One region of the uncultured Porticoccus sp. genome, then DNA from elsewhere that is predicted to be linked to it. Evidence: predicted binding sites of a transcription regulator. Region 1 holds the regulator's gene; each other region holds the start of a gene.
The links. The regulator FNR, encoded in region 1, switches genes on or off when oxygen is low (the NO sensors DNR and NnrR bind a similar motif). The targets are predictions, from matches to a motif close to TTGATNNNNATCAA.

Region 1 (4,876 bases):
TGTTAAGAGAAAACGGGATTGTAGTACCCCAAATCCAAAAAGCCAGTAGTGGCGGTTGATGGACAAAGGGGCTGCCAGTATAGTCGAAGATCATGTCTATGCCTGACAGTAATCCGGCATTACGTTGGTATTATCTCGAACAGTGGGTGATTTGAGATCGCTTTTTTGGTAATAGCCTTCTTCGCGTGAATATTTTCGAAACAGGCAAGTAGTTAGAACGTTCATTATTAAACGGTTTAGATTCTTTCGAGGTAGCATTGCAAGTTCAAAATATCATTGAAAACAAACTGACAGCGGCATTTACACCGGATTTTCTACAAGTGCTAAACGAGAGCCACATGCATGCGGTTCCCGTGGATTCAGAAACGCATTTTAAGCTGGTTATCGTCTCTGGTTCGTTTGAAGGGATGGGAGCTGTTAAGCGTCACCAGCGAGTTTACCAGCTGCTATCTGATGAGCTGGCTGGTGGCGTCCATGCCCTGGCACTGCATATCTTCACGCCAGATGAATGGCGAGAGCAAAAGTGTGCACCTTCGTCTCCGGACTGTATGGGGAAAAACGGCTAGTTCCTGAAGGTTTCGCTACCGTTGAGCGGAGTTTTGGACCACTGACAATCATTCACGGACAACAATAGGGGTATTACATGAAAAAGATGCAAGGTTTACTGGTGATGCTGATGATTCTATCCCCGACAATTTATGCTGGTGGAACGACTGATGCTGGTGCTGCCAGTGCCTATATTATTTCTCCCAAAGATGGTGAAACCGTAAGCAGTCCGGTGACTGTGCGATTCGGTTTGAGTGGTATTGGTGTTGCGCCGGCAGGTGTTGAGCGGGAACATACAGGGCATCATCATTTACTGATTAATGTTCAGCAATTGCCTGATATGGACAAACCGATTCCGGCTGACGATCAACACCGTCACTTTGGTGGTGGCCAGACTGAGGTGAGTCTTGAACTGCCTCCTGGCGAACACAAGCTGCAATTGCTCCTCGGAGACCATTTTCATATTCCGCACAACCCTCCAGTACTTTCTGAGCCAATAATCATTAAGGTGTATTGATCTAGCGCAAGTCGATGATTCTGTTTACTTAACCCAGATCAAATGGTGGTAGTGAAGCGCTTGGTTTAATGGCCTTGTCTTTTAGTGCTACCTTTCTGGAGAAAGTAAATGTTCAAGCAAAAAGCATTGTCGCTGGCAATTCATATGACCCTGGCCGGGAGTCTTTTGGCCGGGACCACAGGTGTTATGGCCTACGAGGCGGGAGATGTTATTGTCCGTGCAGGTGCCGCAACGGTTGAACCTAACGATGACAGCAGCCGTCTTACACTTAATGGTGCCGGGTTGCCGAACAGCAAGGCCTACGTCGATTCCGACACTCAGCTCGGTCTTACCTTGACCTATATGTTGACGGATCACCTGGGTTTAGGCCTGTTGGCAGCCACCCCCTTTAAACACGATATTAAAGCCAAAAATTTGTTGGTTCCCGGAAAGATTGATGCGGGTTCGACCAAACATTTACCACCTACCCTGACGCTGCAATATTTTCCGATGAAAGCTGAGTCCCGCTTCCAGCCCTATGCCGGGGTCGGTATTAACTACACAAAATTTTTCGAAGAGGATGTTGCCAGTGAACTTGAGGGTATTGTCGGTGCAGGCGGCAAGTTAAAACTTGATGACTCCTGGGGTGTGGCGTTTGAACTGGGTATGGATTATGCGTTGTCCGACCGTTGGGTAGTCAATGCCGCAGTGTGGTATATCGATATCGATACCGATGCGAAATTCAATTTCCCGGGTGCTGAGGTGAAGACCAAGGTGGATATTGATCCACTGGTCTATATGGTGGGTATAGGCTACAAGTTTTAACTAAGAACTTGGTTAGCTAGTTGTACAAAAGCCGGTTTCATAAACCGGCTTTTTTGTTTCTGTATCAATTAAAAGCCAGAACAGGGGGTTAATTGAAAAAACTTAGTTGGCGAACTCGCGTAGTTTGTCCAGGTTGAGCAGTTCTACTTCCTTTTTATCGACCTTCAGCAATGCCTGTTTTTGAAAGCGACTTAATACCCGGCTGACCGTCTCAACAGTAAGTCCCAGATAATTACCGATGTCTGCACGTGACATCGGTAATCTGAACCGTGTGGCAGAGAGTTTAAGTCGGAAATTGCGGTTTGAAATACTCATCAACAGTGTTGCCACCCGCTCCTCGGCCGTATTTTTGCTGAGTAGGCTAAGAAGTTGTTGATCCCCAGTGATTTCGAGGCTCATCAACTGGAAAAAGTGGCGTTGCAGTGTGGGGATGGCAATGCTCAGTTCCTGAAGACGGTTGAAAGGGATTTCACAGACGGAGGAGGTTTCCATCGCGACGGCAGAATTGGTGTATCGATTCTGGCCTATACCATCCATACCGAATATCTCCCCCGGGAGGTGAAATCCAGTCACCTGTTCCTGGCCACTATTGCTGATTGTATAACTTTTGATCGAGCCACTGCGAACCGCAAAGACAGAATCGAATTCTTCCCCAGCATGGTAGATATGGTAGTCCTTTTGAAGAGGTTTTCCTCGCTGAATGATTTCGTCCAGACGTTCTACTTCCTTGGTTTGCAGTGCAAGCGGGAGGCAGAGCGCATTCATGCGGCAGTCACCGCAGTGGAATGTATTATTGTGGGGGCAGACCGAATCCATCAGACATCTCTCTGAGCCTATTATGTCTCATTATAGCGACGATCATGATAACGGTCATTAATGACCGTTACATCGACACGCCTGGAGACTATCGCAGAAATATCGGAGATGGTCGAGACCCTGAGTGGACAGCACCAAATAATCAGACTCTCTGGTGAGCCAGCCCATAGACAGAGCATTTTGGAAAAGTTTGGCGAGCTCCGGGCATAACTTGATGGTCAGGTCACAACTGGTCAGACGTACCCGATGAAAACAGAGTAACTGGTTGACCAGTTGCCAGGGTGGCAGGTTTTGCGGTTGATGATCTGGAAAGAGCCCTGTGCAATGTACAGGAAGATGCTTTTCATCAAGTGCCTGTCGATAGTCGTGAATTGAGTCGGTATTCTGATAGAAGCCATCACCAAATTTACCCAGTGCTCCAAGGCCAATACCAACCCAGTCTATCAGGCTGTCTCTGGCCATGCCCCAGGGGGTATATTGGAGAGCCTTGATCTGGCGAAGTTGCAGAAGTTTGTGCCCTTGAATGATAAAAAAACGATCCGCCAAAAGTTGATAGTGTTGACTGCTCATTCTCTGCGAGAGTTGGCTGAGGGTTGCTGCACCCTCCATTGTTTGTAGCCCCTGTAACTCAATAATTGCCGGTTGATAGCGGATTAACTCTGTGAGCCAGTGGTCCAATGTATCCGGGTCGGCCTGATTGACCTGCAGGCAGCAGTGCCACTCTCCAAAGTGAAAGTCACTGGCTGTTGTCAGGATCGATGTAAACTGCTGTTTGTGGGGTGGTATTGCGGCATTAATGGTTAGTCGGAAGCAGTCAAAATGCAGTCCTTTCATTAAGGCCAGTTTTTCGGCAGTTATATCTGTAAGCGTGCATTCAAAACCGTATTCACACGCTTTCTTGTTTCGGGGGTTAAAATAACTGTTGGATAAAAAAACCAGTTCTGTGAGTTCACCCCTGTTCATGCCTTGTAATGGCCTGTTTCTGAGCCAGAATTTCACCAAAGGCTGGTATCTGAAGACAGGCTGAATCAGCTCAATCTCCCTGCTGACCAGCTCGGGATAAGCGCTATTGGCATTGCTCGGAATATAAAGGTTCAGCGCAATCGGTGAGATTGACGTGCGCCGCTTCCTCAGTTGTTCCTTGGGACAACTGACCAGGGATTTGAAAAACTCTGCCTCAATATCAGAGTGAGGGCAGAACAGGTTGTTGGCTAACGTCGCAACTTGCATTTGCCGGCTGACTCACAGGTGACAATAGGATTAGTTGCTGAGGTTAAGCGGAATTACTGAATCTCCCCATGATATGGGTCAAATTTATGATGTTAGGATGCATGAGCTCCATCATGAAATGGATGAAAAAAGGCGTGATTGCCGTCAACAGGTTCGGTTGACGACCTTTATTACCTAGTCAAAATGCCGGGCTCAATGCTCTCAGAAGGGAAGGTCCACGTTATTCCAGAGACGCTTTAGTCGCGTATCACGACCACATCCATTTCGGTAATAACGATAACGCGCAGGATTTTTCAGATAGTAATCCTGGTGATACTCCTCAGCGGGGTAAAATTTACTGGCCGGTAGAATTCGGGTGGCAATCGGGTTGTTCAGAATGTTGCTGTCGATTAATGCGCTTTTACTGTTCCGGGCGGCGGTTCTTTGTTCGTCATTCAGGGGGAAGATAGCACTGAGATATTGACTTCCCCGGTCACAAAACTGGCCTTTACCATTTTCCGGATCAATATTTGTCCAGAAAGTTTTCAGCAGTGCCTCATAGCTGACCTTTTTTGGGTCGTAGGTGACCTCTACCACCTCGAAATGACCGGTTTTGCCACGGGTGACCTCCTCGTAGGTGGGGTTCTCGGTTTTCCCTCCCGTATAACCCGAGATGGTGCTGATCACGCCCTCCAGTTTGTCGAAGGGTGGCTCCATGCACCAGAAGCAGCCACCGGCAAAGAGGGCCTTTTCCGTATCGGCGTAGGTTGTGAGGGGAACCCCAGTCAATAACACCAGAAAAATAATTTTTTTTATCATTTGATTTGCCCGTTGATCTATCCGGTTAAGCTCCTTTGACCCGTGAGGGTAGACAGGGTTCAGAAGAAACTGGCCGGTGTTTATTTTAGCTAAAAGGGACCGAGTGACTTACCCATAATATGGATTGAGGCTATGATCGAGATCCGTTCCAGGTACTATTATGCC
Region 2 (4,876 bases), on a different contig from region 1:
ACTGAATCACCAACCTGGTGGGCGTGATGCCGCGTTGGGAAAGGTATTTGCCAATGGCGAGGGCACGCTGTTCGGAGAGTTCCTGATTATAGTCAGTCTCTCCCTGATTGTCGGTGTGACCGGCCACAGTAATCATTGTGTTGTCATACTCTGCCAATACCCCGGTAATGGCTGTCAGGGCCGATTGAGCCCCCTTATTGATGTCTGTGCTGTTGACATCAAAGATGGTTGCCCCGGGGATAATCATGGTGATTTTACTGTTCTGTAGGCTGAGGTCGATACCCTGATTCCTGAGCTTCTGCTGGAGGTTGGCATACTGGACATCCATGTAATAACCGACCTGTTCCGGGGGCAGCGGGTTGATCTTGCCACTGTCACTCAGCGTTGCCTTACGTTTTACCGGGCTGCTTTTTGTGCTATCCGAAAGGCTGGTGATTCTGGCTGGCTCTGACTGCTCCGTCAGTGGATCCCAAAGGCTACAGCCACCGCTTGCCAATGTAATTATCGCGACGAACAGGTAATTCAGTGATGTCTTGGGGCAACTTGGCACAGGCATTTTTTTCAAGCAGTCAATTCTCCGGTGGTTGATAGGGAAACGGCCCGGACAGGGTTGAGACGGGTTGGTCATTCCCTCCGGGGCGGAATAGTTTATCTGTGCTGAGCTGATCGGTCAGCTGTATTTTTGATGGAAGTCAATAAACTGACGAGCGGTTAAAGGACGGCTGAACAGGTAACCCTGCCCCAGCCTGACGCCCTGACTCAAGAGCCACTTTGCCTGATGATCACACTCGACGCCCTCGGCAATAATATCCAGGTTCAATGATTTTGCCATCTCGATTACATGGACAATCACGCTGCTGGTAACAGCCTGGTTTTCAATGGCATCGACAAAAGACTTGTCGATTTTCAGGGCATCCAGCTCAAAACTTTCCAGATAGGAAAGGCTGGAGTAACCGGTGCCGAAATCATCAATAGCCACCAGATGACCCTGTTGGCGCAGGGTGCGGATTCGCTGCCGCGCCGAGTCACTGTCCACCAATGCCCGTTCGGTAATTTCCAGTTTTATGGCCGAAGTGGCCAGCCCGGCAGCTTTCAGCTCAGTTTCAAGGTGGACAAACAGCCGGTCTGTCTGGAAGTCCTGTGCAGAAAGGTTGAGGTTGATGCTGAGATCCGGGCATTGTTTTAGAAGATCGCCCAGTTCGTGAAGGATGCCTTGCAGCATGGCCCGAGCCAGGTCGGTGGCCAACCCGGCCTCCTCGGCGATTGGAATGAAAATATCCGGGCCGACAGCTTCACCGTTGTCACGGGTCCAGCGTGCCAGCGATTCCGCGCCGAGGCAGCGTCCATTGGACATATCCACGATGGGCTGATAGTTGACTCTCAGTTTATTTCTGGTGATTGCATCACGCAATTCGGCGGCCAGGCTAAGGTGCTGGCGGGAGTAACGGACCACAGCGAATACCCAAAGGGGGATCAGTAGCAGGGCTAATATTCCGGCGGTGATCAGGGTGGGCAGATAGCGTTTCCAGAACTCGCTCATTGGCTGAATGGCGACAATATCGATGGGAAGCAGGGTGCCCAGGGAAAACCGGGAAATCATCTGCCCCGTCGATTGATTGACAGTCATCCCCTGTTTGAGGCTTTCCAGCGGTGGGAAAACGGCATTGGGTGGTGTCGTGATCATGGGCAGTCTTTCTACCCAAAGGCCGGCCATCTGGCCCTCCAGAAGGTCCACGTTCAGTAACAACCGTGGGTCGATCACCACATCATGGTGACCAAATCGCATCAGAAACAGCTGTACGCCACCCACTTCTGTGGTCTCGCTGGGCCACCAGGCAATCACTCCCGAGTTGTAAATACGGCTGGCTTTGGGTGGCGTGAAGGATATGCCCTGAATAAACCCGGCGCCACAGAGTCGTTCGGCGGCACGCCAGTAGCCGATTGCCCGGATATAGGGGCGCGCTATGGCGACCTCCTGCATCATCGCCAGGTGGGTGGCGTTACAAGGGTCAGTGGTCCGCTCATTGAGGGTTTCAAGCAGATTGCGGGCGTCAATAATGGCCTGTTCTGTTTCCTCACCGAGCCGCTGTGACAATTGCTGCAGACGCTGCTCCTCTGTGCCAACGGATTCCCGCCAGATATACCAGCCCAACAGCAGTGACAGGGCCAATGCCCCAAGCACTGTAATGGCCAGGATACCAAAAAAGATTTTGTCACGACGTGCCAGCATGGAGGAAACAGACTTATGGGGGGGCGTTACTTTAACAGAGAGTCGCCCAAAACGGGTATGGAATGACGCATGCCGGGCGACTTGGCCATCAGGGTAACCCTCTTGGTGGGCGGGACTGTGGCTTGAGCTTGATCGAGTGGGTTGATCGACATCAACGAGCTGTAGGTGAACCGCTGCTAGGATTCGTTTTTTCCTCAACAGGTTTTTGTCACCGTGATTTCTGAAAATACGGCCATCTGGGATCGTCCGCTGATCGAGCGTTACGACCTGTCCGGCCCCCGCTACACGTCTTACCCCACGGCGCCACAATTCCACGAAGGCTTTGGCGAGGCAGCACTGTGTCTCGCGATTGAGCGCAGTAATGCAGCGGGTCGTCCTCTGTCCCTGTATTTTCATCTGCCCTTCTGCAGCACGGTCTGTTATTACTGTGCCTGCAACAAAATCATCACGGCCAATCGCAAGCGTGCCATGCCGTATCTGGAAAGGCTGATCACCGAGGTGGCTTGTCAGGGGGCACTGTTTGACCGTTCCCGGCCAGTCCATCAGCTGCATTGGGGTGGCGGTACACCCACTTACATCAGTGATGATGAAAAACGCCTGTTGATGGCCGCCACCCGCAAACATTTCAACCTGTTGGATGACGACAGTGGCGAGTATTCGATAGAGATTCATCCTGGTGATATGGCCGTCAGTACGATCAGCTGTCTGCGGGATTTGGGATTTAACCGCCTCAGTATGGGGGTTCAGGATTTCGATCCCACCGTGCAGCAGGCGGTCAACCGTTTCAATTCTGTGGAGGAGGTGCGTGCGCTAGTGGAGGCGGGCCGCGCCGAAGGTTTCCATTCCATCAGCATGGACCTGATCTACGGTTTGCCCCACCAGAGTTGGGATACTTTCAGGCACACCCTGGACAGCATCATTGACCTCGGCCCGGACCGCCTATCAGTTTTCAATTACGCCCATTTACCCCATCTGTTCAAGGTGCAGAGACAAATCGACGAAAGCGCACTGCCCAGCGCGTCCGAAAAGTTGTTGATGATGGAGCGGATGACTCAGGTGTTGCTTAATGCCGGTTACGTTTACATTGGCATGGACCATTTTGCCCACCCGGACGACGAGCTGGCAGTGGCCCAGCGCAACGGTGTGTTGCAGCGCAATTTCCAGGGTTACTCCACCCACGGCGGCTCTGATCTGGTGGCCTTTGGCGTGTCCGCTATCAGTGCCATAGACAATGTGTTTGCCCAGAATCACAAGCAGATCGAGGATTACCAGATTGCCATCGACAGCGGTCATCTGCCGGTGGCACGGGGATTTGAGCTGAGCCCTGATGACCTGCTGCGCCAGATGGTGATCAAGCAGTTGATTTGCCATTTTGAGTTGAATTTTTCTGACATCGAGCAACAATTTGGCGTTGTGTTTGCCGACTACTTTGCGGCAGAGTTGATTCAGCTGCGGTCGATGATGGACGACGGCTTGGTGGTTCTCAACCCGGATAGCCTCCGGGTAACCCCGGTGGGACGACTGTTGATTCGCCGCATCTGCATGACTTTTGATGCCTATATCAACAAATCCGAGCCGGAAATTCGTTATTCCAAAATTATTTAAATACAGCCATTGAGTTGGTGATTGATTCGCGTAAACTCCCAATCTCACCTGCACACAGCAGGTGTTTATTCCTAAGGGGCGGCGTAAGCCTGAGACATCTTCGGATGAACCCTTTGAACCTGATCCGGATAGTACCGGCGTAGGGATAGGACGCAAAACCACCGTTCACTCCTTCCATATCCGGGTCTCTTTAACAGTGTTAATGGGGCTCATGATGATAGACCTTTTTCGAAAAATGCAATGGCTGGTATTTGCCTGCCTCCTTTCCGGCGGTGTGCTTGCCACAGAGCTCGAGAATTCCGAGGGCACAGCAGCCGAGACCCCCACACCAACGCTACCCGCTGAAACGATTCAGGAAGTCGTGGTGACTGCCGAGTTTCGTGACGTATCCTTGCTGGATACCGGCAACAGTGTCTCCGTTCTCGACAGTCAGCAGATTGAACGCCGTCAGGCCCGTCACCTGGACCAGCTCCTGAATCTGGTTCCGAATGTGAACTTTTCCAGCGGTGCATCGCGCGGCAAGTTTATCCAGATCCGTGGTATCGGGGAGCGCAGTCAGTTTATCGAGCCGCTGAACCCCTCGGTGGGTTTGTTGATTGACGGGATCGATTTCAGTGGTATCGGCGGTGCGGCAACAACCCTCGACTTGCGTCAGGTTGAAGTGTTGCGCGGTCCCCAGGGTACGCTCTACGGCGCCAACGCACTGGCGGGTTTGATCAATATGACATCCAATAACCCCACTGACATTTTTGAAGGTCACATTGAAACCTCCATTGCCGAGTATGAAACCCGCACCACCAGCGCGGTATTGAGTGGCCCGATTGCCGATAATCTGGGTTACCGTCTGGCCGTGCAGGGCCATCGCAGTGACGGCTATATCGATAACGAATTTCTCAATCGCAAGGATACCAGTAACATTGACGAGCTCACTGCCCGGGGCAAGTTGCAATGGCAAGCCAGCGATCGGTTACAGCTGAATTTCACCGGTTTCTACGTGGACGCCGACAATGGCTACGATGCCTTTTCGCTGGACAACACCCG
Region 3 (4,876 bases), on a different contig from region 1:
CGACCTGAACTGCGGCGGCTTCACCCGGGATATTCTCAGCAGCGAACTGTTCGGCCATGTGGAGGGGGCGTTCACCGGCGCGCGCAAGGGCGGCATGATCGGCAAAATTGAGGCGGCCAATGGCGGCACACTGTTCCTCGACGAAATTGGCGAGCTGCCGCTGGAATTGCAACCGGTGTTTTTGCGGGTACTGCAGGAGAAAAAAATTTACCGGGTGGGGGACATCAAACCAATCCCTGTGGATTTCCGACTGATTGCTGCCACCAACCGCGACCTGAAAGGCGCTGTGAACGAGGGGCTGTTCCGCAAGGATCTGTATTTCCGGCTATCCACCGTGACCATCAGTCTCGACCCACTGTCGGGCCGCAAGGAAGATATCGAAGGAATCGCTCAATTGGTGATGGCGCGCATCCGCAAAACCGACGACATCTCAGCGAAACGCTTCTCACCGGGCCTGATGACGGCCCTGAAAAGCCGCGAGTGGCCCGGCAATATCCGTGAACTGGCCAATGTGGTGGAGTGCATGTGTTTTATGTCCACAAACGAAACCCTGACGATTGACGATCTTCCCGAGGGTTATCGGCCGGGGGAAAGCAATCTGGAGCCGGAGCACGTCAACGCCTTCATCACCCCGCCCCAGGGCAACCTGGACAGGGTTGAAAAGTCCACCATCGAGGCCGCCATCAAACAGGCGGAAGGCAACATGACCCAAGCGGCCAAACAATTGGGCATTGCCAAAAGTACGCTCTACCAGAAAATGAAAAAGTACCACCTGAAAAAACCGACCTGATCATAAAGGGGTCATAAAGGGGTCGGTGACAAATGAGAGTCATTCGCACTTAATTTTCATTGGCCTGCCTCGCCTGGCATGACCCAATTTTCTCCCGACCACCTTTTCAATCTGCACCTGAAAATCACGACCCCCAAGGGGCATTGAAAATGTGGTAGCCCGCTGAATACCCTGCAGTAGCGACTTTTCCAGATCAACGGAAAACAGCGCGCGGTAAGCTTGGTAACGGCTTTTCTCATCCGACCCAAGCCGTTGGTAAACCTCGTGTGCAACGAGCTGCTTCCCTGGCTTGATTCCCGCATTGACACCATAGCTCGACCAGCGATAGTCAGCAGGGTGCCTGACAATGGAAGCCCTAACAGGATTTAGCTCTATATAACGGTAACAGGCCAGCAGGTAGTTTTCTGCATCCACCAGGCTTGCTTTATACCTCCCCTCCCAAAGAGTCCCGGAACGATTGTAGGTTTTGTTGATGTATTGCACATAACGACGACCGATTGATTGCATCACACAGGGAATGCCATCTTCACTTTCTGGTGTTAATAGCAGGTGCACATGATTTGTCATTAACACATAGGCATGAACGGATACCCGATGCTTATGACAGGCCTCGCTCAAACATTGAAGGTAGAAAAAGTAATCGCCATCGGTATAAAAACAGGCATTACGGTTGTTACCGCGACTGACCACATGGCTGGGTACATCCGGTACGAACATCCTTGTTTTGCGGGGCATTGTCGACTCCTTTCGACAGATAAACAGACGGGCAAGGGTCAGGCCGAACAACCAATAAGAATGATTCTCAGTTGTCACCGACCCCTTTTAGGGAGGGGCTAGTACATATGCTGGCCACCGTTGATGGACAGGGTCGAGCCGGTAATGAAACCGCTCTCGTCGGACACCAGAAACAGTACGCCCCGGGCAATATCGTGGGCGGAGCCAAGCCGGCCAACGGGAATACGGGCGACAATTTTTTCCAGTACGGCGGCGGGCACAGCCCTCACCATATCGGTTTCCACATAGCCCGGGGCCACCGCATTGACCGTGATCCCCATGCTCGCACCTTCCAGGGCCAGTGCCTTGGTAAAGCCGTGAATACCGGATTTCGCCGCAGCGTAGTTGACCTGCCCATACTGACCCGCCTGACCGTTCAGTGAGCCGATATTGACGATACGACCAAAACGGCGCTCACGCATACCCTCGATCACACAGCGGCTCATGTTGAAGCAGGAACCCAGGTTGGTATCCAGCACTTCCTGCCAGGATTTCTGGGACATTTTGTGCAAAGTGCCATCGCGGGTGATCCCCGCATTATTGACCAGAATGGAGACAGGCCCGATATCGCGCTCTATCGCTTCAATACCGCTTTTACAGGCATCGAAGTCGGATACATCAAACTTGTAGGTGGGAATACCGGTTCGCTCCCTGAACTCGCGGGCCCGTTCATCGTTACCTCCGTAATTGGCCACCGTCAGATAGCCCGCCTCCTTCAGTTCAATAGCAATGACTTCACCGATACCTCTTGTTCCCCCAGTCACCAGTGCTACTTTTGGCATCTCATTGTCTCCTGATTTTTTATTCTAGCTACATCTACAACTACCGGTACCAGCATGCTGCGCAAAATAGCTCGCCGGAACCAGCCCTATCATAACCCACGGGACAATTATTAAACCAAGCCCACAGGAAAACAAATACTGTGACAACAAAAGTTCAGGAAGTTTGACTGGAATCAAGACTTTTTTGGGGTGACGGGGATAGGAAAAAACTGGCAGGGGCGAACCGGTGACCGGTCCACGCCCTGTCAGGGAGGAAAACACTATTTGAGTCGGCGCATCACCGAGACGCAGTTGGTTACACCGGAACCACCGATATTAACGGTCATCCCAACTTCAGGGTTGCCCTTTGCCGCCACCCCGATCGGTTCGCCCACCAGTTGTTTGTAGACCAGCGCGTGCATCGATGCCCCTGTGGCACCCACCGGGTGTCCTTTTGATTTCAGACCACCGGACAGGTTGATAGGACAGTCGCTGTCCGGATCGTATTTACCACTCATGAAATCGTAACCGGCACGACCGGACTCGGACAGGCCGATGGCTTCGACGCAGAGAAGTTGGTTAATGGTAAAGCAGTCATGGACCTCCGCCAGATCGAGATCGTCCACGGTGGCACCCGCTTCCTTCAGCGCCAGGTCGACGGCGTGACGGGTGGCGCGAAGCTCATGCAGACGACCGATGCGCTCCTTGAGCATCATCCGGTCGGTCACATGGCCGATACCAGACAGTTCAACGGCGTGATTGAAGTTGGCTTTAGCGTTGTCGCTGGAAGTGAGCACCACTGCAGCGGCCCCGTCGGTAATCAGGGAGCAATCGTGCAGACGCAATGGCGGAGCGATCATCGGGTTGCTACCCTTGCCCGATTCCGGCAGGTTGAGGATCGCCTCGGCGGTAGTCAACTTGTTGATGTCCGGTATGCTACCGGGGCCAAAATGCGCCAGTGGATTCTGGATACCATTGCGATAGTTCAGGGCGCTGACATGGGCCAACATGATGCGCAGCTGCTCGGGAGAGAGCTCTTCTTTTTCCTGGTAAGCCTTACCCAGTTCAGCAAACAAACCGGGGAAGGTCATGCCCTTATTGCCTTCTTCCGGCCAGTAGGAGCAACAGGACAGCGCGTGGGTCACACCTGCGGTATCCAGGGTGTTCATCTTCTCGACACCGATCGCCAGCACATTTTTGAACCGACCAGAAGCCACCGCATAGGCGGCATTGTAAATGGCCAGGGAAGACGTGGCACAGGCGCCCTCGGTGCGAGTGGTGGGCTTGAAGAGTAACCCTTCTGGATCAATCTCCAGCGCCAGCGGCCCGACGTGCTCCTGGTTCACGAACAGAGATGGAGAGCAGGAACCGACCCAGATGGCATCGATGTCCTTTGCTTCCAATCCTGCATCGGCGATAGCACCCGCTCCCGCCTCTGTCAGCAATTCATAAAAGGATTTGAGGTCCTCGACTTCACCGGTTTCACGGTCGCGTTTGACGAACGCACCAAACTTGCTGTTATACGCACCAACAATACTAACCTTCACAATATATCCTCACTACTATTACAGACAGATGGTTAAAAGTTTCAGGCCCGGCGGGCAGGCGTGTAAAAAGTGTAGCCAAGACGGGAACGGTTCAGATCTTGCGACCCGCCGCCTCCCAGAAAACCTTGCGAATTTCTTTTTTCAGAACCTTGCCAACGGGACTGCGCGGCAGCTCATCCCAGAACAGAACCTGCTTGGGTGCCTTGACGCTACCCAGCTTGCTTTTGCAGTATTGAATAATCTCCTGTTCGTCCGGCGATTGGGATTTATCCTTTAATTCCACCACTGCGGTAACCTGCTCGCCCCATTTTTCATCGGGGATACCGATCACTGCGCAGTCCTTGATCGCCGAATGTCCCCAGAGCAACTGCTCGATTTCACTGGGGTAGACATTAAAGCCACCGGAAATGATCATATCCCGCTTGCGATCGACAATCGCCAGATAACCCTGCTCATCAAAAACGCCGATGTCTCCGGAGCGCTGCCAGCCACCCTCGCAGCGGATCGCTTCGGTAGCTTCAGGATTCCGGTAATAGGCCCGCATCAGCAGGTTGCCCCTGATGGCAATTTCCCCCTCCTGCCCCGGCTCGAGAAGGTTGCCCTCGTCATCCATGACGGCCACTTCGACGTGAGGCGATGTCTTGCCACAGGAACGCAGTATGGAAGGGTTGTTGCCATCCAGCGCCAGCACGTGATCTTCGGCGGAGAGGAAGGTACAGAGCATCGGCGCTTCAGCCTGACCGTAGGTCTGCACCATCACCGGCCCGAAAACGTCAATGGCTTCCTTGAGCTTTTCCACCGACATCGGCGCAGCCGCATACCAGAAATAACGCAGGCTGCTGTAATCCCAGGCTTTCACCCGGGGATGGGCCAGGAGCATGTAGATCGCGGTGGGCGGCATGAACAGGTGGGTGACCCGATGGGTTTCGATAGTGGCCAGCAGTCTCTCCGGCACCATGCCCTCCATCACGACGACGTTGGCTCCCTGACGAATCACTTCGAAA

Region 2: the regulator FNR is predicted to act here: its motif matches at 2,372-2,385, upstream of hemN (oxygen-independent coproporphyrinogen III oxidase).
Region 3: the regulator FNR is predicted to act here: its motif matches at 2,510-2,523, upstream of phbB (acetoacetyl-CoA reductase).

The regions. Positions count from the first base shown of each region.
Region 1 is NZ_CAXBHS010000002.1:4,787-9,662, forward strand. It holds gene AACZ64_RS02675 (BolA/IbaG family iron-sulfur metabolism protein) at 258-566, shown strand; gene AACZ64_RS02680 (DUF4399 domain-containing protein) at 644-1,063, shown strand; gene AACZ64_RS02685 (OmpW family outer membrane protein) at 1,172-1,867, shown strand; gene fnr (fumarate/nitrate reduction transcriptional regulator Fnr) at 1,970-2,683, opposite strand; gene AACZ64_RS02695 (hypothetical protein) at 2,741-3,913, opposite strand; gene msrA (peptide-methionine (S)-S-oxide reductase MsrA) at 4,115-4,711, opposite strand; gene AACZ64_RS02705 (DUF2817 domain-containing protein) at 4,872-4,876, shown strand, end outside.
Region 2 is NZ_CAXBHS010000008.1:83,123-87,998, forward strand. It holds gene AACZ64_RS08855 (OmpA family protein) at 1-556, opposite strand, end outside; gene AACZ64_RS08860 (EAL domain-containing protein) at 671-2,230, opposite strand; gene hemN (oxygen-independent coproporphyrinogen III oxidase) at 2,444-3,835, shown strand; TPP riboswitch at 3,900-3,998, shown strand; gene AACZ64_RS08870 (TonB-dependent receptor) at 4,050-4,876, shown strand, end outside.
Region 3 is NZ_CAXBHS010000001.1:469,787-474,662, reverse strand. It holds gene AACZ64_RS02230 (sigma-54-dependent Fis family transcriptional regulator) at 1-790, shown strand, start outside; gene AACZ64_RS02225 (transposase) at 830-1,525, opposite strand; gene phbB (acetoacetyl-CoA reductase) at 1,624-2,346, opposite strand; gene AACZ64_RS02215 (hypothetical protein) at 2,607-3,872, opposite strand; gene AACZ64_RS02210 (AMP-binding protein) at 3,964-4,876, opposite strand, start outside.